Regions from separate parts of the Streptomyces sp. S07_1.15 genome, predicted to be linked through region 4. Evidence: riboswitches for the same ligand, from Rfam matches in the RefSeq annotation. Region 4 holds a riboswitch; each other region holds the start of a gene.
What was found. Region 4 has a riboswitch for cobalamin ahead of LIX60_RS00590 (energy-coupling factor ABC transporter permease). Riboswitches for the same ligand answer to the same signal wherever they lie in the genome.
Positions count from the first base shown of each region.

Region 1 (7,182 bases), 5.9 Mb from region 4:
CGAGCCGCCGCCGGACGACCTCCACCCGCAGCTCCGGCTCGCGCGAGGCGGAGACCTCGACCGTCAGCCCGAACCGGTCGAGCAACTGCGGCCGCAGTTCGCCCTCTTCCGGGTTCATCGTGCCGACCAGCAGGAAGCGCGAGGCGTGCCGTACGGAGACCCCCTCGCGCTCCACATAGGAGGCGCCCATGGCGGCGGCGTCCAGCAGCAGGTCCACCAGATGGTCGTGGAGCAGATTGACCTCGTCGACGTAGAGCACGCCGCGGTGGGCCTCCGCGAGCAGCCCCGGTTCGAACGCCTTCTTCCCCTCCGACAGGGCGCGTTCGATGTCGAGCGCGCCGGCGAGGCGGTCCTCGGAGGCGCCGACCGGCAGTTCGACCATCCGGGCCGGCCGCTCCGTTCCCGGTGCCGCGGGGTGCGGGCCGTCGGGGCAGGCACCGTCCGGTGCCTGCGGATCGCAGGAGAAGCGGCAGCCCGGCACCACGGCGACCGGCGGCAGCAGCGCCGACAGGGCGCGCACGGCGGTCGACTTGGCGGTGCCCTTCTCCCCGCGGACGAGCACCCCGCCCACGGCGGGGGACACCGCGTTCAGCAGCAGGCCCAGCCGCAGGTCGTCCATGCCGACGATCGCGGTGAACGGGTAGTGCGGATCGGGGGAGCGGGACACGGCGCCGGCCGTGCCGCTCGTGACGGTGCCGCTCGTGACGGTGTCGCTCATGCGGTGCCCTCCGGTGGAACCCTCGGAAATCGGTCAGGTGTCCGCCTCCGCGGCCCGGACGGCCGGGGCGGTACTCGGCGGGACGGCGCGCCGGGCCGCACGCTCACGGCGGTGCGCCCGGCGGCGTGCGGACAGCCGCGCTCACGGCGCGCCCGGTGGTACGAACGGCAGGTCCGGCGGCGCCCCCTCCTCGATCAGCCGCAGCAGCGCCCCGGTGTCGGCGTGCTCCTCGATCAGGTCCCCCAGCCGGTCGAGCTGCTCCTCGCGCAGCTCCCCGAAGGCCGTGTCCGGCGCCGGGACGAAGCGGCGCCCGGCGTCCCGCGCCACCCGGCGCAGAAACGCCCGCCGGAAGGCGTCGCTCTCCAGCGAGCCGTGCCAGTGCGTGCCCCAGACGGAGCCCGCCCGGCAGCCGTCCAGGGCGCGGCCTTGGCCGTCGGTCATGAACGGCTCGGCGGAGTCCGCCACGCCGGCCACCCCGTGGTGGATCTCGTAGCCCGCCACCGGCTCGCCCAGGGCCTCGCCCGCCGGCCGTGCCAGCGTCTTCTCCACCGCGAAGCGCACCCGCAGCGGCAGCAGTCCCAGCCCGTCCACCGTCCCGGCCCGCGACTCGACCTCGTCCTCGATGCGCTCGCCCAGCATCTGGTAGCCGCCGCAGATCCCGAGCACCGGCCGCCCCTCCGCGGCCCGCCGCGCGACGGCCTCGGCGAGGCCCCGTTCACGCAGCCAGGCCAGCGCGCGCACGGTGCCGCGGGTGCCCGGGAGGACGACGAGATCGGCGTCGGCCAGCTCCTCCGGCCGGTCGGCGAAGCGCACCAGGACGCCGGGTTCGGCGGCCAGCGCGTCGACGTCCGTGAAGTTGGACATCAGGGGCACGGCCGCCACGGCGATCCGCAGCACCTCCTCGCCGCACGGAGGTCCGGCGGCGGACTCGCGGACCGCGCCGCGCAGCGAGAGCCGCAGCCCGTCCTCCTCGTCGATGCCCAGGCCGTGCGCGTACGGCAGGACGCCCAGCACCTGCCGCCCCGTCAGCCCGCGCAGCATGTCCAACCCCGGCTCCAGCAGGGACGCGTCGCCGCGGAACTTGTTCACCACATAGCCCGCGACCAGCGCCTGGTCGGCGCGGCTCAGCAGGGCCGTGGTGCCGAAGAAGGACGCGAACACCCCGCCGCGGTCGATGTCGCCGACCACCACGGCTGGCAGTCCGGCCGCCCGGGCCAGCCCCATGTTGACGATGTCGTGCCGGCGCAGATTGATCTCCGCCGGGCTGCCCGCGCCCTCGCAGATCACCGCGTCGTACCGGGCGCGCAGCCGCTCGTAGCAGTCGAGGACGACGGGGAGCAGCGCCTCCCGGCGGTTCGCGCTCGGGGCGCCCCCGGTCCCCGGGCCGGCCGCGAAGTAGCCCCGGGCGCTCAGCTCACCGGCCGGTTTGCCGAGCACCACGACCTGGCTGCTGCGGTCGCCGCCGGGCTTGAGCAGTACCGGGTTCATCAGCGCCGACGGCTCCACCCGCGCCGCCTGCGCCTGCATGGCCTGCGCGCGGCCGATCTCGGCCCCCTCGGGTGTCACAAAGGAGTTCAGCGACATGTTCTGCGCCTTGAACGGGGCCACGGAGACGCCCTTGCGGGCCAGCCACCGGCAGATACCGGCGGTGACGACGCTCTTGCCCGCGTCGGAGGTGGTCCCCGCGACCAGCAGGCCGCCGCCGGTCCGGTGGCTGCCGGTCCGGGTGCTGCCGCCGTCGGTGCCGGTCATCCCCGCCCCTCTCCGGCGGCCCGCCGCCGCCCGCTCACCGGACGCGCGCCCCGCGGGCCGGCGGGCGGCCGGGGGACAGCCGTCGCGCCACCCCGGAGCGCCCCGTACGCCAGCCGTCCGCCGGCGCACACCACCAGCGCCAGCGCGCCGACCCGGTGCGAGAGCCGCACCGCACGCTCGATGTCGCGCGGCTCCACCGGGCGGTTGCCGGCCCCCAGCACGGGCCGGTGTTCGACCCGGCCGCCGTACGCCAGCGTGCCGCCCAGCCGTACGCCGAGGGCCCCCGCGAACGCCGCCTCCACCGGGCCGGCGTTGGGGCTCGGGTGGCGCCGGGCGTCGGAGCGGAGCACCCGCAGGGCGCCCCGCGGGTCCGGGCCGGCGAGCACGGCCAGCGCGGCGGTGAGCCGGGACCCGGGGAAGCCCGCCACATCGTCCAGCCGGGCCGGGGCCCAGCCGAACCGGCGCAGCCGCGGCGACTTGTGGCCGGCCATCGCGTCGAGGGTGTTGACCGCGCGGAAGCCGGCCAGGCCGGGCACCCCGGCGGCGGCACCCCACACCAGCGCCCCGACGACCGCGTCGGAGGTGTTCTCCGCGACGGACTCCACGACCGCGCGGGCGATCTGCTGTGCGTCCAGCGACTGCGGGTCCCGCCCACAGAGGCCCGGCAGCCGTTCGCGCGCCCGTGCCAGGTCACCGGCCTCCAGCGCGGCGCCGACGGCCCGCGCCTCACGGCCGAGCGACGTGCCGCCCAGCACGGCCCAGGTGACGGCGGCGGTCAGCGCCCCGGAGGCGGCGGGGGAGCGGCGTACGGCGCGGGAGACCCCGGCGGCCGCGGCCACCGTGCCGCCGGCGCACAGGGCGGTGTACAGCGCCCCGGCACCCCGGTGATCGCGCCACAGCAGCCGCTCGGCGGCCGTTGCGGCCCGCCCGAACGCGGCGACGGGGTGGCCGCGCCGGGGATCGGCCAGAAGGAGGTCGGCGAGGAAGCCGAGCGCCGTACCGGCGACGAGGACGGCGTCCGTGGAGTGCGGAGGAGCGGGCGCCGGGGGCGCGGGTGTCCGGGGCGCGGGGGCCCCGGCGGCGTCTTCGGAACGCATCGGCTCAGACCGCCGTCACGCCTCGGAGGGGGGACGGGGGCGGCGGGGCCGCCGGGAGCGGAGGGAGGGGCGCCCGCCCGCGGGCCGTCCGGCCACGGGGCGTTCGACGGCAGGGCGTACTGCGGCGGCAGCCGGGCATCGCGTGTGTCCTCACTCAGGGTCCGCGCCCTGGTTCGACGTGACCGGCGGTGAGAGTCTCCTGGCTCCCGGATCGGCGCGGGCCCCGGTCTTCCCGCCCGTCGGAACGGGCCGTGACGTGGGTGGGGTGCGCTCCCCGGTGACAGTGGCGGGACCGCGCCGGATTCGCACCGGCTTCCTCTCCTGCCGCCGTTTGGCCCCGGCAGTCCACCACGCCCGGGAACGCCCGTCAACTCGCCCTTGACCTGCGGGGGATCAGTGTGCGGAGTGCCACACCGGGGCGTGCGCGGTGCGTACGCCGCCCGGTGCCGGGTCGGGAGGGGCGCACGGGACGGGAGAGCCGGGTGGAGAGGGATGGCAGGGCGCCGGGGCGGCCGCGGACGGGCGCGGCGGCCGCGGACGGGCAGGGCGGGGGACGGGCGGGCGGAAGGGGCGCGGGCGACGCGGAGGGCCCGCCGCCCCGGCAGCACGCGTCACGCGCTGTCCGGGCGGCGGGCCCGGGTGCCGCTGTACCGCCGGCCCGTTCGACGCGGGCGGTGCGGGTGGTGCGGGAGACCGTCAGGCGACGATCAGATAGATCCCGTACGCCACGACCGCCGCGGAGACCGCGAAGCAGACCGTGGCGAGGGTGCGTGCCAGGGCGGTCGGCGCCTCGGTGACCGTGGCGCCCTCCGCGCCGTCCGCCTGCGGGTGCCGCCGGGCGGAGGTGCCGACGATACCCAGGGTGAAGACGCCGACGATGGCGACGGTCGCCACGAGGCTGACCACGGAGACCTGGCCGAGTGCTGCCCAGTCGATGTTCATGGGGTTCTTCCTTCTACCTGAGCCGTCAGACGACGGTGGCCTTGGACGCCGGGGACTCGGACGCCGGGGACGCGGAGCGCGGGGAACCGGCCTCGCCGTCGTGGGCGGCCGCCTCCAGCACGGAGTCGGTGGGCGGCGGGGAGAGGGAGGCGACGACGTCGGCGACGATGTCCTCGTGCTCCGGATCGGCGTCCGGGCCGGGGACGTCGTTCACATTGCTGTGGTCGACCTTCTCCTGGCGCGACTTCACCCAGATCCAGGCGCTGCCCGCGAGAGCCATGACGGCGACCGCGGTGACGCCCCAGGTGCCGCGCCCGGCCAGCAGGGCGGCCAGTCCGGCGACGAGGCCGGCGGCCGGCAGGGTCAGGCCCCAGGCGACGAACATGCGGGTCGCGGTCGACCAGCGCACCACGCCGCCCTTGCGGCCCAGGCCGGAGCCCATGATCGCGCCGGAGGACACCTGCGTGGTGGAGAGGCCGAAGCCCAGGTGGGAGGAGGCGAGGATGACGGTCGCCGCGCCGGTCTGGGCGGAGAAGCCCTGCGGCGGCTGGATGTCGGTGAGGCCCCGGCCCATGGTGCGGATGATCCGCCAGCCGCCGAGGTACGTGCCGAGGGCGATGGCGACACCGGCCGAGGTGATGACCCAGAACGGCGGACCGGCGTCGGGCGCGAGCACACCGCCGGTGATGAGCGCGAGGGTCATCACACCCATGGTCTTCTGGGCGTCGTTGGTGCCGTGGGCGAGGGAGACCAGGGCGGCCGAGGCGATCTGCCCGGAGCGGTAGCCCTTGGCGGTGTCCCGCTCGTCGCGTCCGCGGGTGAGCCGGTAGGTGAGCCGGGTGGCGGCCATCGCCGCGAGTCCCGCGACGATCGGCGCGGCCAGGGCCGGCAACAGCACCTTCGAGAGGACGACGTCGAGGTGGATGGCCCCGATGCCCGCGGAGAACAGGGTGGCGCCGATCAGACCGCCGTAGAGGGCGTGCGACGAGCTGGAGGGGAGGCCCACCAGCCAGGTCAGCAGATTCCACATGATCGCGCCGACGAGCCCGGCGAAGATCACTTCTGGACGGATACCACTCTCGTCGACGATGCCGCCGGAGATGGTCTTGGCGACCTCCACGGACAGGAACGCGCCGACGAGATTGAGGACCGCCGACATCGCCACCGCTGTCCTGGGCTTCAGGGCCCCGGTGGAGATGGTCGTGGCCATCGCGTTGGCGGTGTCGTGGAAGCCGTTCGTGAAGTCGAACACCAAGGCCGTGATGATCACGATCCCGATGAGAAGCGTGATGTGTTCCATTCACCCAGGCAATCGTTTCGGGGGCCGGTTACACAGCGAAGGTAGGGACGTCCGGTGAACGGAAGGTGAATGGGAGTGGGCTTCCAGGTGCGATTGCGGACCGCCGTCCGGGGGTGACAGCGGGGTCTTATATCCCTCATGGGGTGCGATACCGGGCGGATCGGCCGCTCCAAGGCGTCCGGAGACTGAATGCACACCGGACCCAAGGTGAACAGCGCTCCCGGCGGATCCCACGGAAGGGGGAGTTCCGGCACCGGCCGAGGCGGGCCGCCGGCTCCCGCCCCCGGCCCGCCGGTCCTCTCTCTGACAGGATCGGCCACCGGAGGTGAGGGCAGTGACGGAACCGCTCCCGCAGGAGCTCGCCGGCGCCTGGGCCGATCTGGTGGCCACGGCCCGGCGCACCACCGACGAAGGGCTGGTCACCGGCACCTCCGGCAACGTCTCGGTACGCGTCGGCGACACGGTCCTCGTCACGCCCAGCGGGGTGCCGTACCACCGGCTCGGACCCGCGGACGCGGTCGGCGTGGACCTCGGCGGACGGCGCCTCCTCGGCGCACTGCGGCCCACCAGCGAACTGCCGATGCACCTCGCGGTCTACCGGGCCACCGGCGCCCGCGCCATCGTGCACACCCACGCCGTGCACGCCACGGCCGTCTCCACGCTCGTCACCGAGCTCCCCCTCGTCCACTACATGGCCGCCGCGCTCGGCGGCCCCGTCCGCGTCGCCCCGTACGCGCTCTACGGCAGCGAGGAGCTGGCCCGTCACACCCTGGACGCCCTCCGCGACCGCACCGGATGCCTGCTGCGGAACCACGGCACGCTCACCTACGGCGCCACGCTCGACCAGGCGTACGACCGGACCGCGCAGCTGGAGTGGATGTGCCGGGTCTGGCTGGCCGCCCGTTCCGTGCCCGGCCTCAGCCCCGCCCTGCTCTCCCGGGAGGAACTGGCCGAGGCCGCCGGGAAACTCCGCGACTACGGCCCGCGCCCCTGACGGCCGCGCCGCGCCCCGCCCGGCCGGATCACCCCCGGGCGGGCCGGCACTGGCCGCCCGGCCGTATCCCGAGCACACTGGGACCGATGCGACCTCGTACAGCGGCGGCCCTCGCCGCCACAACCGTTCTCGGCGCCGGTACGGCCGCGGTGGCCGCCGGGCGGTACGCCGGCGACGCGGCCCTGTCCCCGTCCCGGCCGCTGCCGAGCGACCCCCGGCTCACCGTCCACGCCACCACCGCCGACACGGTGACCCTCACCCGCAGCCTGGCCTCGCTGCGGCCCGGCACCTACGGACTGACCGGCGGCGGCGTGCACGCCGTCATCGGCGACGTGGCCGAGGACGCCGACTGCCCGCCCGACTCGGTGGTGCGCCGCCT
Region 1 is NZ_JAJBZK010000001.1:6,025,599-6,032,780, forward strand. Features, by position in the region: gene LIX60_RS25845 (putative cobaltochelatase) at 1-619, opposite strand, end outside; gene LIX60_RS25850 (cobyric acid synthase) at 860-2,470, opposite strand; gene LIX60_RS25855 (cobalamin biosynthesis protein) at 2,467-3,567, opposite strand; cobalamin riboswitch at 3,760-3,887, opposite strand; gene LIX60_RS25860 (hypothetical protein) at 4,264-4,509, opposite strand; gene LIX60_RS25865 (inorganic phosphate transporter) at 4,535-5,809, opposite strand; gene LIX60_RS25870 (class II aldolase/adducin family protein) at 6,144-6,803, shown strand; gene LIX60_RS25875 (alpha/beta hydrolase) at 6,890-7,182, shown strand, end outside.
Region 1: linked by a shared signal. The riboswitch ahead of LIX60_RS25855 (cobalamin biosynthesis protein) and the one ahead of LIX60_RS00590 (energy-coupling factor ABC transporter permease) in region 4 are both predicted to bind cobalamin.

Region 2 (7,182 bases), 590 kb from region 4:
CATCATCGGCAGCAGCGCCGAATCGGGCCGGACGACACCGTCGTTGAGGTCGCGCCAGTGGCGGGCGTCGCGGGAGAAGGTCTTCTCCTGCCGGGTCACGGTGAGCACTTCCCGGTAGCCGAGAACGAGCCAGCCGGGCACGCCGGGTTCCAGTTCGACGCGGGCGACGCTGCCCCACTCCGCGCGCAGCCGTTCGTAGACGTGCCGGGCGTCGGCGCCGGCCGCGGAGACCAGGGGGGTCAGACCGGTGGTGATCCCGTGGGCCGGGCAGCCCGGGGGCACGGCGGGGACGGTCATCGGGGCACCTCCTGTGCGGCGGTGGCGGAGACGTACTCCACGAGCGTGATCAGGGCGTCGCGGGAGGCGCGGCGCCGGCGGGCGTCGCACATCACGACGGGGGTCTCGTCCAGCAGGTCGAGGGCGCGGCGCAGGTCCTCCACGGTGTGGTGGCGCGGGGTGTCGGGGAAGTGGTTGACCGCCACGGCGAACGGCAGGCCGCGCAGCTCCAGCTGCTCCAGCACCTCGAAGCTGTCCTCCAGACGGCGGGTGTCGACCATCACCAGCACCCCCAGCGCCCCCTCGGCCAGCCCTTCCCACAGATCCCAGAACCTCCGCTGGCCGGGGGTGCCGAAGAGGTAGAGCACGAGGCCGGGGTTGAGGGTGATGCGGCCGAAGTCCATCGCCACGGTCGTGGTGGTCTTGCCGGCCAGGCCGGCGAGGTCGTCGACGCCGGCGCTCTCCTCCGTCATGACCTCCTCGGTGCGCAGCGGTGTGATCTCGCTGACCGAGCCGATCAGGGTCGTCTTGCCGACCCCGAACGCGCCGACGACCAGGAGCTTCACCGCCCGCTCCACGGTGTCGGGCAGATACCGCCCGCCGGGCGGGAGGGCGCGCCCCGCGGCCAGGCGGGGGTCAGCGGAGCTTGCGGAGACCATCGAGCACCTCCTGGAGCAGGTCGCGGTCCGTGCGGGCGGCCGGGGGGATACCGGTGCGCGCGGTGAGGTGGCCCGAGTCGACGAGGTCCGAGGCCAGGACGGTCACGGTGCTCACCGGCAGCCCGAGGTGCGCCGACGCCTCCGCCAGGGACAGCAGCCGGCCGCACATCCGTACCAGGGCGCGTTCCTGGCGGCTGGCGGAGACGGGCAGGTCCTGTTCCCGCGCGGAGGCGACGAGCAGGGTGTCGAGCGCGACCGTGTTGCGGCTGGGGCGGGCCCGCCCGCCGGTGAGCACATAGGGCCGCAGGGGGGTGTCCAGATACTCCCCGGGGGCCGTCATGAGACGGCGCCTTGCCGCGGCGGGCTGGACAGATGGCTGCCGATGCGGTTGACCTGGATGCGCATCTGCTGGGCGATCAGCTGCGGGTCGACCGCGGCGTCGGTGACGACGGCCAGATACGAGCCCTGGCCGGCGGCGACCATGAAGAGGAAGCCGCCGTCGAATTCGACCATTTGCTGTATCACGGCCTTGCTGCCGGTGCCGAACTCCCGTCCGAGGCCCTTGGCGAGGGACTGCAGACCGGAGCAGGCGGCCGCGAGCCGGTCGGCGCTGTCCCGTCCGGTCCCCTCGGAACGGGCCATCAGCAGGCCGTCGGTGCTGAGCACCACCACGTGCCGGACACCGGAGACGGAGGCGACGTCCGCCACCATCCAGTCGCGGCCGGCCGGGCTCTTCATCTGATGCATCGTCATGAGAGGTGTCCTTCGGCGTCATCGTCGTCGCGGTGCGGGCGGCCGTCTCGGCCGGGGGAGCCGCCGTGGCCGGGCAGACCGGGCGGGCCGGGCAGACCGGGGGCCGTGCCGGGGCCGGTGGCTGCCACGCGCTGCCACGGACCTCCGGGGGGCGTGGCGGACGGCCCCGGCTCCGGGGTCTCCGGCCCGGTCCCGGCCGCTTCCGCCGTCCCGGCCGTCCCGCTCGTCCCGGTCGTCTCCGCCGCGTCCTCCGTTTCCGCCGCCCGTGTCCGGGCGGCGCCCGCGCGGCTGCCGGCGAAGAGGGCACCCATCCAGGCCCCGGCCCGCTCGGGGGAGGGCGGCGGCGGAGGAGGGGGCAGCTTCCCGGTACCGGTCAGCTCGGAGAGGGGCGGGACGGCGGCGCGGTGGCGGCTGGAGCGCCGCTGCGGCAGTCCCGGACCGCCTGTGGCGGCGGACGGCGGTACGGGGACGGTGCCGGTGACGGCCGTCGCGCCGGCCGGCACGGTGCCGCCCCCGGCGTACGCGGTCTCGCCGGCCGAGGGGCGCCGGGAGGCGGGCACGGCGGGCGGCTCCAGGGTCTGCAGCAGGGTGCCCGGCACCAGGACCACCGCGCGGACCCCGCCGTACGGGGAGGGCAGCAGGTCGACCTTGAGCCGGTGCCGCTCGGCGTACCGGCCGACGACCGCGAGCCCCGTCTGCGGGATCTCGCCGAGGTCGGCGAAGCCCAGCAGCCGGCGCCCGGCGGCGATCTCCCGCGCCTGTTCGAGGGCGTACTCGTCCATGCCGAGACCGGCGTCGTCGATCTCGATGACGGCGCCCCGGGTCACGGTGCGGACGGTCACCTCGACGTGGGTGGTCGGCGGCGCGCACTGGGTGGCGTTGGCGAGGAGCTCCGCCACGACGTGCACCAGGGGCTCCACGACGGTCGCCACCGCCGCGATGTCCTGGTCGCCGCAGACCTTGACGCGCTGGTACGACACGATCCGGGAGGCCCCCGCGCGGACCACGTCCACCAGCGCGTGCGGCTTCTGCCACTGCTGCCCCGGCCACTCGCCGCACAGCACCGCGAGACTCTGCGCGATCCGGGCCTGCTGCGCGGCGGCGTGGTCGCCGCGCATGCTCGCCTCCAGGACGTCGGGGTGGGCGGAGTGGCGGGCCTCCAGGGCGGCCATCTCCTCCTGGATGCGGTGCGAGGACGCCTGCACCCGGCGGGCGAGGGCCACGACGACCAGGCGCAGTGACTCCTCCCGCTCGCGGACGGTCCGCACGGCGGCGCCGGCGGCCGCCAGCACCCGCTCGTACTCCCGGGCCGTGCCCGGGTGGCTCTCCGGGGGCTGCGGGACCGGCACCGGTTCGCCCGCCAGGGCGGCGGGGAGCCGGACATCGGCGAGATGCCGGACCGTTTCCTCCCGCCGGGCGTCCTGGTGGGTGCAGAACTCACGCCACTCGGTGTCGTGCCGTGCGGCCTCCTCCCGCGCGGCCAGCGTCTCGCGCTCACAGGCGCGGAGCGCGCTCTGCAGCCGCTCGAAGAGACCGACCAGCAGGGCCGCGGTGAGGACGTGGCAGGCCACGGCCCAGCCGGCGCCCACCCCGCCCAGCGCCCACGGGTCCGTGACCGCTACGGCGGCCAGGAGCATCGCGGCCGGGCGGACGAAGCGGCGGCGGAACGTGGAGGAAGCGATCGAGGGTCGAACCATGGCACACCTTGGGAAGGGACGGACGGCGGATGACGGAGGCCCGCACACGGGGCGAGGCCCCCGGTATGAGGTCTGCCGCCGGGCGGCGGCCGACTCGTCCGGCCGCCCGGCCGTCCTGGCGTCCGGGCGCCGCCGTGCCGCGGACGGCGGGGCCCGGAGCCGCCGGGCGGCGCTCCGCGGCCCTCTTTCTACCGGCCGCTGCCGCCGCCGCGGGCCCGTTGTGCGCGGTACGGCACCGGGCACATCGATTCGAGGGGTACGCCGGGCAGGCCGGGCCGGGCCGGCGCGGGCGCCCGTGGCCGGGAAACGGGCGGGGGAGGGGAGGCCGGAACGGCGGGAGTCTCGGGTCCACGGGACGGAGCATAGACCCATGTATGAGCCATGCATTTCGTCATATCGCAGCTCAGAGCGGGTGTCGTACAGAAGAACGGAGGCCGTCGCACACCTGCCCGCACCGATGCGGGAGGATGCTGCCCAACGAGGCGACGGGAACCAGGAAGCCGGTGCGAATCCGGCGCGGTCCCGCCACTGTGACCGGGGAGCGGACCCCATCCGAGCCACGGCCCCCCGCGGGCCGGAAGGCCGGGGCGAGCGCCGATCCGGCAGCCAGGAGACTGGCCCGTCGCCGATCCGCCGCACCCGGGGCGAGGACACCCCAGGAAGAGGTTCGTGATGAGCGACGACGACGTGCCGTGCCCCGGCGCGGGCCGCATGCCGGACACCGTCACCGTGGTCGGCATCGGCGCCGACGGCTGGGACGGGCTCGGGCGGGACGCCCGGGAGGCGCTGCACCGTGCCGGGACCGTCATCGGCGGCCCCCGCCAGCTCGCCCTGCTGCCGCCCGGCTGCACGGCGGAACGGGTGCCCTGGCCGTCACCGCTGCGCCCCGCCGTGCCCCGGCTGCTCGCCGAGCACGCCGGACGGCGGGTGGCCGTCCTGGCCAGCGGCGACCCGATGTTCCACGGCATCGGGCGGACCCTGGCCGCGGCCGTCGGCGCGGAGCGGCTGCGGGTGCTGCCCCACGCCTCCTCGGCGTCGTACGCCTGTGCCCGGCTGGGCTGGGCGGTGGAGGACACCGAGGTGGTCAGCCTGGTGGGCCGGCCCGCCGCGGCCCTGGCCGCCGCCCTGCACGCGCGCCGACGGCTCCTCGTCCTGAGCGCGGGCGCCGGAACCCCGGGCGAGGTGGCGGCACTGCTGTGCGACCGCGGCTACGGACCGAGCCGGATGACGGTGCTCGAACAGCTGGGCGGCGGCGCGCGGGAACGCCGGTTCGAGGGCACCGCCGCCGGCTGGCCGCATCCGCCGGGCGATCCCCTGAACGTCGTCGCCGTCGAGTGCCGGCCCGAGCCGGACGGCCACCGGCTGTCCGCGGTCCCGGGGCTCCCGGACGAGGCGTACGAGCACGACGGGCAGCTCACCAAGCGCCGTGTGCGGGCGGCCACGCTGGCCGCGCTCGCCCCGGCACCGGGCGAACTGCTGTGGGACATCGGCGGCGGCTCCGGCAGCATCGCGGTCGAGTGGATGCGCGCCGGACGCGGCTGCCGCGCGGTGAGCGTGGAGCGCGACCCCGTACGGGCCGCGCGCATCCGGCGGAACGCGGAGCGGCTCGGGGTGCCCGCGCTGCGGGTGGTCACCGGGGCCGCCCCGGAGGCCCTGGACGGACTCGCGGACGGGCCCGCGGACGGACGGCCCGCGGACGGGCGGGGTCCCGGACTCGGGCCGCCCGACGCGGTGTTCGTCGGCGGCGGGCTCACCGCCCCCGGACTGCTGGAGGCGTGCTGGGCGGCGCTGCCCGGCGGAGGACGGCTGGTCGCCAACACGGTGACGCTGGAGTCCGAGGCACTGCTGGCGGAGTGGTACCGCCGGCACGGCGGGGAGCTGGTACGGATCGCCGTCTCCAGCGCCGTACCGGTCGGCGGGTTCACCGGCTGGCGGCAGGCGATGCCGGTCACGCAGTGGGCGGTGACCAAGCCGGGGGAGCGGACGCCGGGAGAGTGGGCGCCGGAGGAACAGCGGCCGGAGGAACAGCGGGCGCCGGCGGAGTGACGCGGGCGGACCGGACATCAGCAGGGCGGCCACCGGCGGGGCCGGCGTCCGCGGAGCGCATGCCGGCCGGGAGGCCGGACCGAGGAGAGAACGATGACGGTGTACTTCATCGGTGCCGGTCCCGGCGCCGCCGACCTGATCACCGTGCGCGGGCAGCGGCTGCTGGAGTCGTGCGCCGTCTGCCTGTACGCGGGCAGCCTGGTGCCGCGCGAACTGCTCGCCGCGTGCCGGCCGGACGCGCGGCTCGTGGACACGGCGCGGCTGAACCTGGACCAGATCACGGCGGAGCTGGCGGACGCGCACCGCGCGGGCCACGACGTGGCCCGGCTGCACTCCGGGGACCCCTCGGTGTTCAGCGCGGTCGCGGAGCAGATGCGGCGGCTGGACGCGGCCGGCGTGCCGTACGAGGTGGTCCCCGGCGTACCGGCGTTCGCCGCGGCGGCCGCGGCGCTGGGACGGGAGCTGACCGTGCCGGCCGTCGGCCAGACCGTGATCCTCACCCGCGTCGCCCAGCAGGCCACCCCGATGCCGGACGGCGAGGACCTGGCCACCCTGGGACGCAGCCGCGCGCTGCTCGTACTGCACCTGGCCGCCCGCTACGCGGACCGGGTCGTCGCCGAACTGCTGCCGCACTACGGGGCCGACTGCCCCGCCGCGGTGGTGGCGATGGCGAGCCGCCCGGACGAACTGGTGCTCCGGGGACCGCTGGGCGGTATCGCCGACCGGGTCAGGGCGGCCGGGGTGACGCGCACGGCGGTCATCATGGTCGGCCGCGCCCTGGGCGCCGAGCAGTTCCCGGACAGCCATCTGTACTCGGCGGAGCGCGACCGGTGCGGCACCGCCGCCCCGGACGGTCCCCGGCCCCGGGCCGGCGGGAGCGCACCGGGACGGTGACCGGCCGCGCCCGGCGCGCGGGGCGGGCGTAACCGGTGCGCCCCGCGCCGGGACGGCCGGTCAGGGCCCCGGGGGGCGGGCGCGGGACGGCCCCTCCGGTGCCGCGCGCCCGACGACCCCGCCCGCACGGTCGATACAGAGCACGTCCACGGTGACCGGTTCGCCGCGCAGCACCCCGAGCGCCGTCCCGCGGGCGGCCTCCGCCACCAGATCGCCCAGCGGGACACCGCGCGCCGCGCAGCGCTGGAGCGCCTCCAGGCCGGTGTTGGCCCCGGCCACGGCCGCGGCCAGTTCCTCGTCCGCGCCGCCCCGCCGGGCGAGGTCCGCGAGGAAGTCCTTGTCGACCCGGGAGCGGCCCGAGTGCAGATCCAGATGGCCGGCGGCCAGCTTCGACAGCTTGGCGAAACCGCCCGCGATGGTGAGGCGCGGAACCGGGTGGCGCCGCAGGTACTTGAGCACGGCCCCCGCGAAGTCGCCCATGTCCAGCAGCGCGTCCTCCGGCAGGCCGTGCTCCGCGACGGCGGTCCGCTCGGAGGTGGAACCGGTGCAGCCCGCCACATGGGTGCGCCCGGCCGCCCGCGCGACGTCGATGCCGCGCCGGATGCTGTCGATCCACGCGGAGCACGAGTAGGGCACCACGACGCCGGTCGTGCCCAGGATCGACAGCCCGCCCAGGATGCCGAGCCGCGGGTTCCAGGTGGAGCGGGCGATCTCCTCGCCGTGGTCCACGGAGAGTTCGATCTCCACGTCACCGGAGCCGCCGTGCCGGGCCGCGACCTCGGCGATGTGCTCGCTCATCATCCGCCGGGGCACGGGGTTGACGGCCGGCTCCCCGACGGCCAGCGGCAGACCGGGGC
Region 2 is NZ_JAJBZK010000001.1:713,255-720,436, reverse strand. Features, by position in the region: partial or broken gene LIX60_RS03080 (cytochrome P450) at 1-297, opposite strand, end outside; gene LIX60_RS03075 (ATP/GTP-binding protein) at 294-935, opposite strand; gene LIX60_RS03070 (DUF742 domain-containing protein) at 913-1,275, opposite strand; gene LIX60_RS03065 (roadblock/LC7 domain-containing protein) at 1,272-1,682, opposite strand; gene LIX60_RS03060 (ATP-binding protein) at 1,685-3,385, opposite strand; cobalamin riboswitch at 3,876-4,002, shown strand; gene cbiE (precorrin-6y C5,15-methyltransferase (decarboxylating) subunit CbiE) at 4,058-5,431, shown strand; gene cobM (precorrin-4 C(11)-methyltransferase) at 5,525-6,325, shown strand; gene LIX60_RS03045 (cobalt-precorrin-5B (C(1))-methyltransferase) at 6,386-7,182, opposite strand, start outside.
Region 2: linked by a shared signal. The riboswitch ahead of cbiE (precorrin-6y C5,15-methyltransferase (decarboxylating) subunit CbiE) and the one ahead of LIX60_RS00590 (energy-coupling factor ABC transporter permease) in region 4 are both predicted to bind cobalamin.

Region 3 (7,182 bases), 2.2 Mb from region 4:
CCCTGCAGCCCGGCACCCTGGTGATCTGGCTCGTGGTCTACGGCTTCTTCGCCTCGGTGCTGCCGGTGTGGATGCTGCTGGCCCCTCGTGACTACCTGTCCACCTTCATGAAGATCGGCACGATCGTCCTGCTGGCCCTCGGGGTGGCGTTCGCCCTGCCGACCCTGAAGATGCCCGCGGTCACCGAGTTCGCGAGCTCGGGCGCCGGCCCGGTCTTCGCCGGCTCACTCTTCCCGTTCGTCTTCATCACCATCGCCTGCGGCGCGCTCTCCGGCTTCCACGCCCTGGTCTCCTCGGGCACCACCCCGAAGATGATCCAGAAGGAGACCCAGGTCCGCATGATCGGCTACGGCTCCATGCTGATGGAGTCCTTCGTGGCGATCATGGCCCTGGTGGCCGCGTCCATCATCGACCCCGGCCTCTACTTCGCGATGAACTCGCCGGCCGGCCTGATCGGCGACTCGGTGCAGTCCGCCTCCGAGGCGGTCGCGAACCTCGGCTACACCATCTCCCCCGGCGATCTGGCGGCGGCCGCCGCGGCGGTGGAGGAGGACTCCCTGCTGTCGCGGACCGGTGGTGCCCCGACGCTGGCCGTCGGTATGGCGGAGATCTTCTCCTCGGTCTTCGGCGGCGCCGGGATGAAGGCCTTCTGGTACCACTTCGCCATCATGTTCGAGGCGCTGTTCATCCTCACCACGGTGGACGCCGGTACCCGCGTCGGCCGGTTCATGCTCCAGGACATGCTCGGCAACGTCTACAAGCCCTTCCGGGACGTCAGCTGGAAGCCGGGGGCCTGGATCGCGAGCGCGGTCGTCGTCGGCCTCTGGGGCTACTTCCTCTGGGTCGGCGTCCACGACCCGCTGGGCGGCATCTACCAGCTCTTCCCGCTGTTCGGTATCGCCAACCAGCTGCTGGCGGCCGTCGCGCTGGCCGTCGCCACCACGCTGCTCGTCAAGTCCGGACGGCTCAAGTGGGCCTGGGTCACCGGTGTCCCGCTGGCCTGGGACGTGGTGGTGACCTTCACGGCGAGCTGGCAGAAGATCTTCTCGGGTGACCCGAAGATCGGCTTCTTCACACAGCGCTCCATCTACCAGGAGGCCATCGAGGACGGCAAGGTGCTGCCGCCCGCCAAGGACATGGGCGACATGCACACCGTCGTCACCAACGCGACGGTGGACGGCGTCCTCTCCGTCCTCTTCCTCCTGCTGGTCATCGTGGTACTCGTCGACGCCGGGCGGGTATGCGTCAAGGCGATCCGCAATCCCGCGCAGGCCAAGCTGGAGGAGGTGCCCTACGTGGAGTCGAAGCTCGTGGCCCCGGCCGCTCTGTGGCCCACCAAGGAGGAGAAGGCCGAACTCGTCGCGGCCGGCGCCGGCACGGACGGCAAGGAGAGCACCGGCACGGGGAGTTCCTCGTGAGCTCCGCGCTCAGGGAGAAGGCCGCCAGGATCCGCTTCCTCTGGCGGGAGGCGACCGGGGAGGCCACCTACGACCGGTACGTCGCCCACGCACGGAAGTGCGATCCGGACGCGGAGGTGCTGAGCCGCCGCGAGTTCGAGAAGCAGCGCGTGGACGGCCGTGAGGCCGACCCCCGCGAGGGCTTCCGCTGCTGCTGACGCCCACGCCACCGCTCCGGCGGAACCGCCCGAACGACCCGATGGCCCCGGCCCCGCGCCGGGGCCATCGGCGTGCCCGGGGGGCGCGCCGGGGTGCGCCCCCCGGGCCGCCGGGCGCACGCCACTCCGGTGCGCGGAGGATTTTTCCGGGATCCCGAACGGGAACACCCGCCCTTCCCGGCGGCCCGGTTCCCGCTCCCCGCGCACTCCGGGGGCGGCCCCGGACGTGTTCCCCTGCAAAGCGCCCCCGTGCGCCGGGATACACAACATCTAGTGCCGCTCGCGGAAAGCGACACAAGATGTATGCTCATGCTCGCTGACGCGCCAGGGGAATCCGGTGCGAATCCTGAACTGTCCCGCAACGGTGTGAAGGCGGCTTTCGCCTGCCTTCGAGTCCGAGCGCCTGCCGTCGGCCACGTCCGGCTCGACCGAGCCGGCGTCGATTCCGTCCGGGCTCCGGGGATTGGGCCGGTGGACGTCGCGCGGTCTTCCGCCCCTCCGGGCGGACGGGGGCCGCACGCGCCCCGCGCTCCGCCCCGCGGCCCCGCCGAGCGAGGGAGAGTTCTCCGTGACCATCGCGCCCGCCGATCCCGCATCAGCCGACAGCGGCGGCACAGCGACCGCCGGCCGGGACGCCCCCGGTACCGCGCTGCTGCGCCTCCTCACCGGGCTGACGGCCGATCTGCCCGCCGCCGACCCGGGCCGGGTGGCCGCCGCCGCGCTGCGCGGCCGCGAACCCGGCGCGGACGAGGCCGCGTTGCGCGAGCTGGCGACGGAGGCCGCGGCCGGGCTGATCTCCGAGGACCCGGTGTACTCGCGGCTGGCGGCCCGACTCCTCAGCCGTGCCATCGCGGACGAGGCGGCCGGCCAGGGCGCGGTCTCCTTCCCGGACTCGATCGCGGCCGGCCACCGGGAGGGCCTGATCGCCGACCGCACCGCCGCCTTCGTCCGCGAGCACGCGGCACGGCTGGACACCCTGGTGGAGACGTCGCTCGCCGACGGCGCCGACGACCGCTTCGGCTACTTCGGGCTGCGGACCCTGTACAGCCGCTACCTGCTGCGGCATCCGGTGAGCCGTCAGGTCGTCGAGACCCCGCAGCACTTCCTGCTCCGGGTGGCCTGCGGGCTGGCCGCAGACGACTCGCGCGCGGCCGTGGACGAGGTCGCCTCGCTCTACCGGCTGATGAGCCGGCTGCACTATCTCCCCAGCTCCCCCACCCTCTTCAACTCCGGCACCCGGCACCCGCAGATGTCCTCCTGCTATCTGCTGGACTCCCCGCTCGACGAACTGGACTCCCTCTACGAGCGCTACCACCAGGTCGCCCGGCTCTCCAAGCACGCGGGCGGCATCGGCCTGCCGTTCAGCCGGATCCGCTCCCGGGGCGCCCTGATCCGCGGCACCAACGGCCACTCCGGCGGGATCGTCCCGTTCCTGCGCACGCTCGACTCCTCCGTCGCCGCCGTCAACCAGGGCGGCCGGCGGAAGGGCGCGGCCTGCGTCTACCTGGAGCCCTGGCACGCCGACATCGAGGAGTTCCTGGAGCTGCGGGACAACACCGGCGAGGAGGCCCGCCGCACGCACCACCTCAATCTGGCCAACTGGATCCCGGACGAGTTCATGCGCCGGGTCGAGGCCGACGCCGAGTGGTCGCTCTTCTCCCCCTCCGACGTGCCCGCGCTGCCGGACCTGTGGGGCGCCGAGTTCGACGCGGCGTACCGCCGGGCCGAGGAGGCCGGGCTCGCCGTCCGGCGGCTGCCCGCGCGGCAGTTGTACGCCCGGATGATGCGCACGCTCGCGCAGACCGGCAACGGCTGGATGACGTTCAAGGACGCCGCCAACCGGACCGCGAACCAGACCGCCGAGCCCGGCAAGGTCGTCCACTCCTCGAATCTCTGCACCGAGATCCTGGAGGTCACCGACGACGGGGAGACCGCCGTCTGCAATCTCGGGTCGGTCAACCTCGCGGCCCATGTCGCGGCGGACGCCGGTCCCGGTGAGGCCGCGGTGGCGGAGGCGATGGACTGGGAGCGGCTGGACGCCACCGTCCGCACCGCCGTCGCCTTCCTCGACCGGGTCGTGGACATCAACTTCTACCCCACCCCGCAGGCCGCCGCCTCCAACCGGCGCTGGCGCCCGGTCGGACTCGGGGTAATGGGGCTGCAGGACGTCTTCTTCCGGCTGCGGCTGCCGTTCGACTCCCCCGCGGCGGCCCGGCTCTCCACCGAGATCTCCGAGCGGATCATGCTCGCGGCCTACGAGGCCTCCTGCGCTCTCGCCGGGCGGCACGGCCCGCACCCGGCCTGGTCCTCCACCCGCGCCTCGCGCGGCGTGCTCCACCCCGACCACTACGGCGTCCGGCCCCGGTGGCCGGAGCGGTGGGAGGCGCTGCGGGCCCGGATCGCCGCCACGGGGCTGCGCAACTCCCTGCTGCTCGCCATCGCCCCGACCGCGACGATCGCCTCCATCGCCGGGGTGTACGAATGCGTCGAGCCGCAGGTGTCGAACCTCTTCAAGCGCGAGACCCTCTCGGGTGAGTTCCTGCAGGTCAACACCTACCTGGTGGCGGAGCTCAAGGAGCTCGGCCACTGGAACGCGCGGACCCGCGAGGCGCTCCGCGACGGCAACGGCTCCGTCCAGGCGCTGGACCGGCTCCCGGCCGGGCTGCGGGACCGCTACCGCACCGCCTGGGAACTGCCGCAGCGGGCGCTGATCGACATGGCCGCGGCCCGCACGCCGTATCTGGACCAGAGCCAGTCGCTCAATCTCTTCATGGCCTCGCCGACCATCGACAAGCTCAGCTCGATGTACGCCTACGCCTGGAAGAAGGGCCTCAAGACCACCTACTACCTGCGGTCGCGCCCGGCCACCCGGATCGCGCGGGCCGCCGGTTCCGCCGACGCGGCGACCGCGCCGCCGGACCCCGTACCCGCCCCCGTCCCCGTCCCGGCGCACCGCCCCGGCTCCGCCGCCGTTCCCGCCCCCTCTCCCGCTCATGCTCCCGCTCCGGCGGAGCAGGCGGCCGGCGGGGACGCGGCCGCCTGCTCCCTGGAGAACCCCGAGTCCTGCGAGGCCTGCCAGTGACCACCGAAGCGACACCGACCACCACCACCGCGGCAGCCCCGGCCGCCTCCGGCACCGGAGCGGCACCGGCCGCCCGGAACCTGCTCGACCCGGGCTTCGAACTGACCCTGCGCCCGATGCGCTATCCGGGCTTCTACGAGCGCTACCGCGACGCGATCCGGAACACCTGGACCGTGGAGGAGGTCGACCTCCACTCCGACCTGGCGGACCTCGCCCGGCTCTCCCCCGGCGAGCGCCATCTCATCGGGCGGCTCGTCGCCTTCTTCGCCACCGGGGACTCGATCGTCGCCAACAATCTCGTGCTCACGCTCTACCGGCACATCAACTCCCCCGAGGCGCGGCTCTACCTCTCCCGTCAGCTGTTCGAGGAGGCGGTGCACGTCCAGTTCTATCTGACGCTGCTGGACACCTACCTCCCCGACCACGACGACCGCGCCGCCGCCTTCGCAGCCGTGGAGAACATCCCCTCGATCCGCGAGAAGGCCGAGTTCTGCTTCCGGTGGATGGACTCGGTGGAGAAGCTGGACCGGCTGGAGAGCAGGGACGACCGGCGGCGCTTCCTGCTCAACCTGATCTGCTTCGCCGCCTGCATCGAAGGGCTGTTCTTCTACGGGGCCTTCGCCTATGTCTACTGGTTCCGCTCCCGAGGGCTGCTGCACGGGCTGGCGACCGGCACCAACTGGGTGTTCCGCGACGAGTCCCTGCACATGGACTTCGCCTTCTCGGTCGTCGACACCGTCCGCGAGGAGGAGCCGGACCTCTTCGACGAGGAACTGGCCGGCCGGGTCACGGCGATGCTGGAGGAGGCGGTCGAGGCGGAACTGCAGTTCGCCCGTGATCTCTGCGGGGAGGGGCTGCCGGGCATGAACACCGATTCGATGCGCGAGTATCTGCGGTGCGTCGCCGACCAGCGGCTGCGCCGGCTCGGGCTGCCGGTCCGCTACGGGGCGCGGAACCCGTTCTCCTTCATGGAACTGCAGGGAGTGCAGGAGCTGACCAACTTCTTCGAACGCCGGCCGTCGGCCTACCAGGTCGCGGTGGAGGGGTCCGTCTCCTTCGACGACGACTTCTAGGCCCAACGCCGCGCGGCAGCCTTCTGACCACATGCGTGAGAAGGGGCCTGCGAACTCCGGCGCAACCGGTCATGTTCGGCAATATCCAGTCAGTCCCCGCCTCCCGCTTTGGCAACCGGCCGGTGGGGGCAACCTACCGTTCTATGCTCCCTGTCCCGGTCTCCCCGGCGCTTGTCCCGGTTGCCGTTCTCCGGAGCCGCGATTCCTGCGGGGCCCGGCCGCCCCGGCCGGGGCAGCCGGGGCAGCCGGGGCAGCCGGGGCGGAGCAAGGATCCGGGGCGGAGAGGAGCACGGGGGATGCGATGGCCGCGACGTGGCGGTGTCGGTGCAGGGTGGAGACGGGGCGGGAGGCGATCCCGCTTACCGCAGCCCGAGCACAGCCCGCAGGAGTGGGCCGCCGTCGCGGCTATCGCCCGGGAGGCATCGGGCCGGGCCTGTCCCGGAGAGCGGGAATTCTTCGGAGACATACTCACCGCGTACAGGAAGAACCCGAGGAAGGCCGCCCGGGGCGGCGCCCTGCGCCCCCCGGTGGGCATGGGAGTGGACCTGGCTCTGGGGTCACCCCAAGTGCTCTGGCTGGTGTCGCTGCTGGTCTCGGCCGTGGCGGGCAAGATGGCAGAACACACCGTCAACGGGCTGAGCCGCGTCACCCGGCAGCGGCTGATGCCGCTGCTGCGCCGTCGCGGCCGCGGCACCGCGGAGGGCCGGACGGGCTCCGAGCCCGGGGCCGGGGGCTCCGGGCCGGATGACGGCGGGCAGGGACTCGGCGCCGAGGAGCGGCGCGAGGTCCGGGCGCTGCTCGAAGCCGGGGCGGCGGACCTGGGGGTCCCCCAGCCCACCGCCGAACGGTATGTGAACGCCGTCATGGAGGCGTTGGGCGGCCACAGCGGCACCGGCGACGCCGGCGACAGCCGCCCCGAGGACACCCCGCGAAGCGGCGGTCGCGACGGCGGCGGAGGAGAGAGCGACCCGGACGACAGCGGTGCCGGCACGGCCGGAAGCCCCGGGTGAGCGCCCCGTCGGAGGCGCCCGGCCGGGAAGCGGAGCCGGGAGGGTCCCCGGAAGCCCGGTCGGACTCCACCTCCTACCCCTCCCCCGGCCGGGGACGGTACGTGCTCCTGCTGCTCGTCCTGCTGCTGGCCGGCGGATACGCGGGCCGCGTGCTCTTCGTCGGCCTCCGGGGCAGCGCCCCCGCGCGGGCCTTGGAGCAGTGCTCGGCCGTATACGAACGGGAGGCCCCGGCGGGGCCGCAGTCCGACCCCCGGCGTTCGGCGGCCGCGCTCGCGCGCCTGCAGGAATGCACGGCCGACGTAGAACAGGAGATGGACGTCTTCGTGGTGGCGGGCGCCGCGGTGACGCTCGCGCTCGGTCTGCTGCTGATGCGGCTGCTGCCCCTGCTGCTCGCCCGCCGCG
Region 3 is NZ_JAJBZK010000001.1:2,371,111-2,378,292, forward strand. Features, by position in the region: gene LIX60_RS09995 (carbon starvation CstA family protein) at 1-1,418, shown strand, start outside; gene LIX60_RS10000 (YbdD/YjiX family protein) at 1,415-1,615, shown strand; cobalamin riboswitch at 1,909-2,041, shown strand; gene LIX60_RS10005 (ribonucleoside-diphosphate reductase subunit alpha) at 2,184-4,697, shown strand; gene LIX60_RS10010 (ribonucleotide-diphosphate reductase subunit beta) at 4,814-5,770, shown strand; gene LIX60_RS10015 (hypothetical protein) at 6,304-6,780, shown strand; gene LIX60_RS10020 (M48 family metalloprotease) at 6,777-7,182, shown strand, end outside.
Region 3: linked by a shared signal. The riboswitch ahead of LIX60_RS10005 (ribonucleoside-diphosphate reductase subunit alpha) and the one ahead of LIX60_RS00590 (energy-coupling factor ABC transporter permease) in region 4 are both predicted to bind cobalamin.

Region 4 (7,182 bases):
TCCCGGCACCGCCCGGGTCCCCGCCGGCCGGTGGCGCCTCCGCGGCCGCCCCCGCGTCAGGGCGCGCGCCGCCCCCCGGTTTCCCGGTACCCGCCGTCCGGGCCGTGCCCGCCGCGGCGGTACCGGGACCGGCCGTTCCCGCCGCTTCGCCGGCGGCCCGCGCCTCCCCCTGCCGGCGTCCCCGGCGCAGCCCGAGGCAGTAAGCCAGCACCCCGGCGCCGATCGCGGCCTGGAGGGCGAAGAGCGCCGACTCCACTTCCGCCGACGGGGGTTCGTAGAGCGGGGCGAACCAGGGTTCGTAGCCCGGCCGGAGTTCCTCGACCGCCGTCTCGGCCTGCGCGTCACTGCCGGTGAAGGGCTCCTCCATGCCGTCGCCGAGTCCCAGGACGAGCGGGAGGGCGGCCAGGACGGCGACAACGGCCAGCAGCAGCAGGTTGGTCCGGGTGTTCCGGCTCATCGGGTCACCGCCTCCTCGGACCGCTCCGGCCGGCGGCCGCCGGGGGCCGTCCGCACACCGAGCCGGGCCAGGGCGGTCCCGTCGGCCTGGCCCAGCAGCCGGATCACCAGCACGGTGAGGATGCCCTCGCTGACGGCGAGGGGGATCTGGGTGACGGCGAAGACGGAGCCGAACTTGGCCAGGGCGCCGGGCAGTCCGGTGGCCGGGTCCGGGAACGCCAGGGCGAGCTGGACGCTGGTGACGCAGTAGGTGCTCAGATCGGCGGTGAAGGCACCGGCGAACACGGCGGCGGCGAGCGGCGCGCCGAGTCCCCTCACCAGCCGGTAGGCGGCGTACCCGGCCCACGGGCCCACCACGGCCATGGAGAAGACGTTGGCGCCCAGGGTGGTGAGCCCGCCGTGCGCCAGCAGCAGGGCCTGGAAGAGCAGGGTGATGGTGCCGAGCACCGCCATGACCGGCGGCCGGAACAGGATGGCACCGAGCCCGGTGCCGGTGGGGTGCGAGCAACTGCCCGTCACGGAGGGGATCTTCAGCGCGGACAGGACGAAGGTGAAGGCACCGGAGGCACCGAGCAGCAGGGTGTTCTCCGGATTCTTCCTCACCTCGCGGCTCAGCGACCGTACGCCGTGGAGGACGAAGGGGGCGGCGGCGGCGCTCCAGGCGACCGCGTGCCAGGGGGGCAGGTAGCCCTCGGCTATATGCATGGGAAAGCGGACCTCTCCAGCACCTCGTGGATGGACGACGCGCCCTGGCCGGTCTCCTGGCTTACGGGTCATGCCGCCCGGACTCCGCCTTCCCGGGTGCCGCGGCGCTCCGCGGCATCCCAGTGGCTCCCAGAGGGTGGAACCGGACTTCCCGATCACAGTGGCGAGGGCCGCACCGGTTCTTCACCGGTTTCCCGTGCACCAAGGCCCTGTGACAGTAGTGCGCCGCGCGCGAGGAGGACAAGCCGGTCACCCTGCGGTACATCCCACACCGGACGGCGCACGGGAGCACGGCGCCACCCGGCTCCGCGGGCGGGGCGCCGGGGCAGCGGGTGAGCCGGCGCCCTTCGAAGGGCGACTGCCGGAGTGGTTCATACCGTTTCACGCCTTTTACCCCGGATACCCGTCCGGCGTCGGCGGGCCCTGCCCGCATTACCGAGGAGGTGACGGCCATGCCGGAGCCCGGCAGCAAGAAGTACGACCGGAAACGGGCGAAGCTGCGCAAGGAGGCCGAGGACAGCGGAGTATCCGACCAGCAGGCCACCAAGGCGGCGGACAAGACCCTCCAGAAGGACCCGTCCATGCGCAGCCGGGGCCCGCGGACCACGCGCGGCCTCGGGCCGAAGGGAGAGCGGCCGGAGAGCCTCGGCTGACGGCCGCGGACCCTGCGGCGGACCGCCCCGGGCGGCACTGGGCGGCACCGCGGCGGCCGGCGGAACGGCGGCGGGCCCGGTCCCGGCGGACTGCCTCCGCCGGGACCGGGCCCTTTCTCACACCCGGGTGTGAAGAGGTGGGGTCACCCCTTCGCCATACGGGCCTTCCTGCTGTTGGTCAGCGGGTGGTGGTGACGGTCGACGTCCTTGCACCACTTCACATAACCGTGAACGTGCACGTACTTCCCGCTCACCCAGGCTTCCTTGTGCCGCAGGTGGTACCAGATGGGGTCGCCGTGGATCAGCTGGGCGCGCACCTTGCACTTGATGCCGATCCGGTCGTGCCGGTGGAGCTGGCCCACCACCGAGGAGTCGGTGCTGGGGTACTGCCGCTCGTTGAGCGTCCCGGCCTTGACGACCCCGTACGGCTTGTGCGGATGGTTCTGCGAGTCGGCCTGGACGGATGTCGCGCCGAGCAGCGAACCGCCGACCAGAAGGGCCGAGGCGGCGGCACCGGCCGCGAGTCCCGCGGAGCGGGACCTGAGCGTGTGGAACATGGGCAACTCCTGTTCTGCCAGGAATGTGACAAGGCGTCGCTTTCCGTTCGCACCGGGCATGAAACCAAAAAGGCGGCAAGGTCCCCCTCGGGGGCGATACCGGTCAACACCCGGGCGACGTCTCGTCACCAACCCGTAAGCAGAACGTGGTTGAGAAAGAGCGCTGTCGCCGCCTGGAGCACCAGCCAGCGGCGGTGGTGGCGGGCCGGGAGGAGAGCGGCGGCCGGGAGGAGCCAGAGGGCGAAGGGCAGCCAGATCCGTTCCGTCTCGGCCTTGCTCATCCCGGAGAGGTCGGCCGCCGCGATCATGCAGAGGCCCGCCAGGGCCAGGAGCACGACACCGCAGGCGTCCAGCGAGCGCCCCGACCGCAGCCGGCGGGCCGTCTCGGCGGTGGCGGCCAGGGCGCGGCGCAGCCCGGCGACGGAGGCGGCCCCGGCGATGACGACCGCGTTGGCGAGGTTGCCGAAGAACCAGTAGCTGTACGGGCGGATCCGGGCCACTCCCTGGTAGTAGCGGGTGACCAGCAGGTCGTAGCCCTCGTACCACCAGAAGCCGGCCGCGGTGAACGCGGCGGTGACCGCGGCCACCCCGGCGAGTGCGGGGAGCAGCGGGCGCACGGTCCGGCCGTGCAGCAGGACGGCGGCCGCAGGGATCACCATCAGCACCAGCCCGTACGAGAGATGGACGGTGAGGCCGAGCAGCAGCCCTGCGGCCAGCGCGGTCGCCGCAGGACGGCGCGCCGCCGGACGGCACGCCAGGGCGAGCAGGGCGATCCCCCAGGCGGCGACGGCCGAGAAGTAGGCGTCCGCGGAGACACCCGCCCAGACCGCCGCCGGGGCGAGCACGGCGAACGGCGCGGCCCGGCGCGCCCACCGCTCCCCCGCCACGGCACGCAGCGTCACCAGGACGGCCGCGGCGGCCGAGCTGCCCGCGATCAGCACCCACACGGCGGCCCAGGCGCCACCGCCGAGCCCGATGCGGTCGAGGCCGACGAAGGTGAGCACGGCGCCCGGCGGATGGCCCGCCACATGGGCGGGCCAGTAGTCGGGCGAGGTGAGCAGGATGTGGTCGGTGAAGGTGCGCACGGCCGCGGCCGGGTCGGCGGCGATGCGGTCGACGGCGAGCAGGTACTCGTGCTTGGCGGTGAGCCGGCCGGCGACACCGCGCCGCCAGCCGTCGATCAGCGCCAGCGACAGCGTCCAGGCCAGCGAGGCCGCCCAGGTCAGGAGCAGCAGCCGGCGCCAGGGCAGCCGGCGGGCGAGCACCGGGCCGTAGGCGACGACGGCGGCCGCCACGGCGGGTGCCGCGACCGTGCCGGGGCCCGCGTGCGGCATCCAGTGCGCGTAGAGCGGCGGCCACTCGACGTACAGGACGTCCACGGAGCGCTGGATCAGGATGCCGGCGACGGCGACCGCGGCGACGAAGAGGGCGGCGGCGGCCGCGGTGAGGAGGTCCGCGCGGGCGGCGGACCGCCGCGGGCGCAGACGCTCGCGGCCGGGCGCGGGGGTGCGGAGGTGGGTCACGCCGTCACGCTAGGGGCCGCTCCGGCGCGTACGGCCGGACACACGCCCGGTGTCACCGTTCCGTCAGATCCTCACCGCCCCCGGTGTGATGTCAGCGTTTCGTCATGGCCGGAGCGGGGTTCCGGGGGGCGGCCCGGCCTACGGTCGTGGACGGCGGACGCGGGCCTCCTGCGCGCGTCCCGCGGAACACCACGGAGGGCGGCGCGATGGACGACGACGGCGGGAAGACGGCACGGGGGTCCGGCGGGGCGCGTCCCGTCCGCGGTAAGGCGACGGCGGCGCGGCCCGGCGGGCCGGGCGCCCGGGGGCCGGGCGGGCCCTTCCGGCCCGGCTTCTGGCGCAGTCCGCTGCGCGGGCCCCGGCTGACGTCCGTCCTGGGCATCGTGCTGCTGGTGGGGATCCCCGTGCTGTTCGTGACGGGGCTGCTGTCGTACGCGGCGTACAACCCGGATCTGGCCCGGAACGACCGCACCCCGGACAAGGGGCTGCTCGGCTTCTTCCTGTTCCCCTGGCCCACGGAGCCGCACTGGCTCTACCGGCTCACCCAGGGCGTCCATGTGACGCTGGGCGTCGCGCTGGTGCCGGTGCTGCTGGCCAAGCTCTGGTCGGTCATCCCCCGGCTGTTCACCTGGCCCCCGGTGCGCTCGGTCACCCATGCCCTGGACCGGCTGTCCCTGCTGCTGCTCGTCGGCGGCGGGCTGTTCGTCTTCGCCACCGGCCTTCTCAACATCCAGCTGGAGTACGTCTTCCCCGGCTCGTTCTACCCGCTGCACTTCTACGGCTCCTGGGTCTTCACGGCCGCCTTCGCCGCGCACGCCGCGCTCCGCGTGCCGCGCGCCCTGCGGGTGCTGCGCGGCCGCCGCGCCCGTACGGAGGAGGAGGCCGCCGCCATGGCCGCCCTCGCCGCACCGGAGCCGGCCGCGCCCACCCTCTCCCGCCGGGGCGCGCTCACCGCGGTGGGGGCGGGCTCGCTGCTGCTGGCCGCCACCACGGCGGGGCAGAGCCTCGGCGGGCCGCTGCGCTCCACCGCCGTCCTCGCCCCGCGCGGACGGGAGCCCGGCGGCGGTCCGAACGGCTTCCAGATCAACAAGACGGCGGCCGCCGCGGGCATCCGCGCCGCGGACATCGGCGCGGACTGGCGGCTGACGGTGCGCGGCGGGCCGCGCGAACTCGTTTTCACCCGGGCGGAGTTGCTGGAGCTGCCGCAGCACCGTGCCGCGCTGCCCATCGCCTGTGTGGAGGGCTGGTCGACCTCCGACCAGATGTGGAGCGGGGTCCGGCTGGCGGATCTGGCGGCCCTGGCCGGCTGGGAGCGGGACGCGCCCGGGGTGTTCGTCGAGTCGGCGCAGCGCTCCGGGACGTTCCGGTCGGCCGGGCTCCGCGCCAACCAGGTGCGCGACCCGCTCTCCCTGCTCGCGCTGCGGGTCAACGGAGCCCGGCTCTCGGCCGACCACGGGTATCCGGCGCGGGTGATCGTGCCCGCGAACCCCGGGGTGCACAACACCAAATGGGTCACCCGGCTCACTTTCGGGGGGAACCCGTGAGGCGCCTTCCGCCGCTCCGGGCCGGCGAGCCCCTGTGGTACCCGCCGCTGCTGCTGTGCTCATTCGCCGTGACCGCGTACGCCGGAACGCGCCTGCTGGGCGGCGACGACCCGCTCGGCGTCGTGCTGTGGGTCGTGGGAGCCGCCCTCCTGCACGACCTGGTGCTGCTGCCGCTGTACACCGCGGCGGACCGCGCGGTGGGGGCTCTGCCGCCCCCGCGCCGCCGGTCCGGGGCGGGCGGTGCCGCGCCGGACGCCGCCCGGCCCCGGACACCGTACCGGCCGGGGATCAACCACCTGCGGATTCCCGCCCTGCTGTCCGGGCTGCTGCTGCTCGTCTGGTGGCCGCTGGTCAGCGGCCCGCCGGCGCGGTTCGAGCGGAGTACCGGCCTGAGCGCCGACGGCTTCACCGAACGCTGGCTGCTGCTGACCGCCGCCCTGTTCGCGGTGTCCGCCGGCTGGGCCCTGCTCTCCGCGCTGCGCCGCCGCGCCCGGCGCTGAGGGACGGCGCTGCGCCGAGCGGGCCCGGCGCGCCCCGGCGCGCGGGGTACCGCCTCTCCGCCCCGTCTCCGCCTCCGCCTCTGCCTCCGTGGGTCGGGGCGGTCGGGGCGGGACGGTCGGACGGGACGGGCCGGGCCCGCCGCCGTACGGGATCCTCCCGCCCCGGTCGTCCCGGAGGCGGGAGGGTCCACGGCGTTCAGGGCGCGCGGCGCAGGGCGGTGAAGTGCCGGTGGGACGCGGTCCACTCCTCCGTGACGCACCACCCCTCGGCCCGCGCCCGGCGGGCCAGGGCGGGGCCGCCGACCCGCGCCCAGGGGAAGACGGCCCCCCGGGCCCCGTCGCCGTCGTCCAGATGGACCCAGGCGCGCTCGTCGACGTCCGCGCCCGCGGTTTCGACGAGCAGCAGCCCGCCGGGGGCGACGATCTGCGCGACCCGCCGCAGCAGCGCCGAGGGGTCGCCGCCGATGCCGATGTTGCCGTCGATGAGCAGCGCCGTGCCCCACCGGCTGTCACCCGGCAGCCGGTCGAAGACCGACCGGCGCAGCGCCGCGCCGCCCGCGCGCACGGTGCGCGCGACGGCCGCCGGGCTGGGGTCGATGCCGAGCCCGGGCCGCCCCAGCCGGGTGAGGGCCGCGACGAGCCGGCCGGGGCCGCAGCCGATGTCGAGGACGGAGCCCTCGCAGCGGCGCAGCACGGTCATGTCGGCGGCGTCGGCGCGCGAGCACCAGCGCTCCACCTCCAGCGGGACGAGCCCGCCGTCGTCCCGGCGCAGGAAGAGCGGGCCGCCGCCGGAGCGGAGCGCGGTGTCGTACGGTCCCGCGTGCCACGCGTCCGTGCGGGGCTCCGGGGCCGGGTTCGCAGCGCTCATCGGACGGGCGCCCGGTGCAGTCCGGCCAGGACTCCGGCGAAGTGGCCGCCCGGTGCGGCGGCCGCCGCCAGGAGCGCGTCCGCCGGGGTGTCCACATCGCGCAGCACGGGCAGATCGTGGACCCGCAGCCCGGCGTCCGTCAGCCGCCGCCGCTGCGCGGCGCCGGTTCCGGCCGTGGACATCGGGACGCCGCGCAGCAGCTCCGGCTCGGGCCGGGCGAGGCCGAGGGCCCAGAAGCCGCCGTCCTCGGCGGGCCCGAACCAGGCGTCGCAGTCCTCCCAGGCAGCGGGGGCCAGGGCGGGGGCCAGCAGGCCGGTGGTGATCTGCGGGGTGTCCATGCCGATGAGGAGGGCGGGGCCGTCGCAGTGGGCGAAGG
Region 4 is NZ_JAJBZK010000001.1:127,365-134,546, forward strand. Features, by position in the region: gene LIX60_RS00585 (energy-coupling factor ABC transporter substrate-binding protein) at 1-457, opposite strand, end outside; gene LIX60_RS00590 (energy-coupling factor ABC transporter permease) at 454-1,161, opposite strand; cobalamin riboswitch at 1,190-1,382, opposite strand; gene LIX60_RS00595 (hypothetical protein) at 1,614-1,814, shown strand; gene LIX60_RS00600 (SH3 domain-containing protein) at 1,958-2,371, opposite strand; gene LIX60_RS00605 (hypothetical protein) at 2,497-3,894, opposite strand; gene LIX60_RS00610 (molybdopterin-dependent oxidoreductase) at 4,101-5,438, shown strand; gene LIX60_RS00615 (hypothetical protein) at 5,402-5,938, shown strand; gene LIX60_RS00620 (methyltransferase domain-containing protein) at 6,135-6,806, opposite strand; gene LIX60_RS00625 (DUF2064 domain-containing protein) at 6,803-7,182, opposite strand, start outside.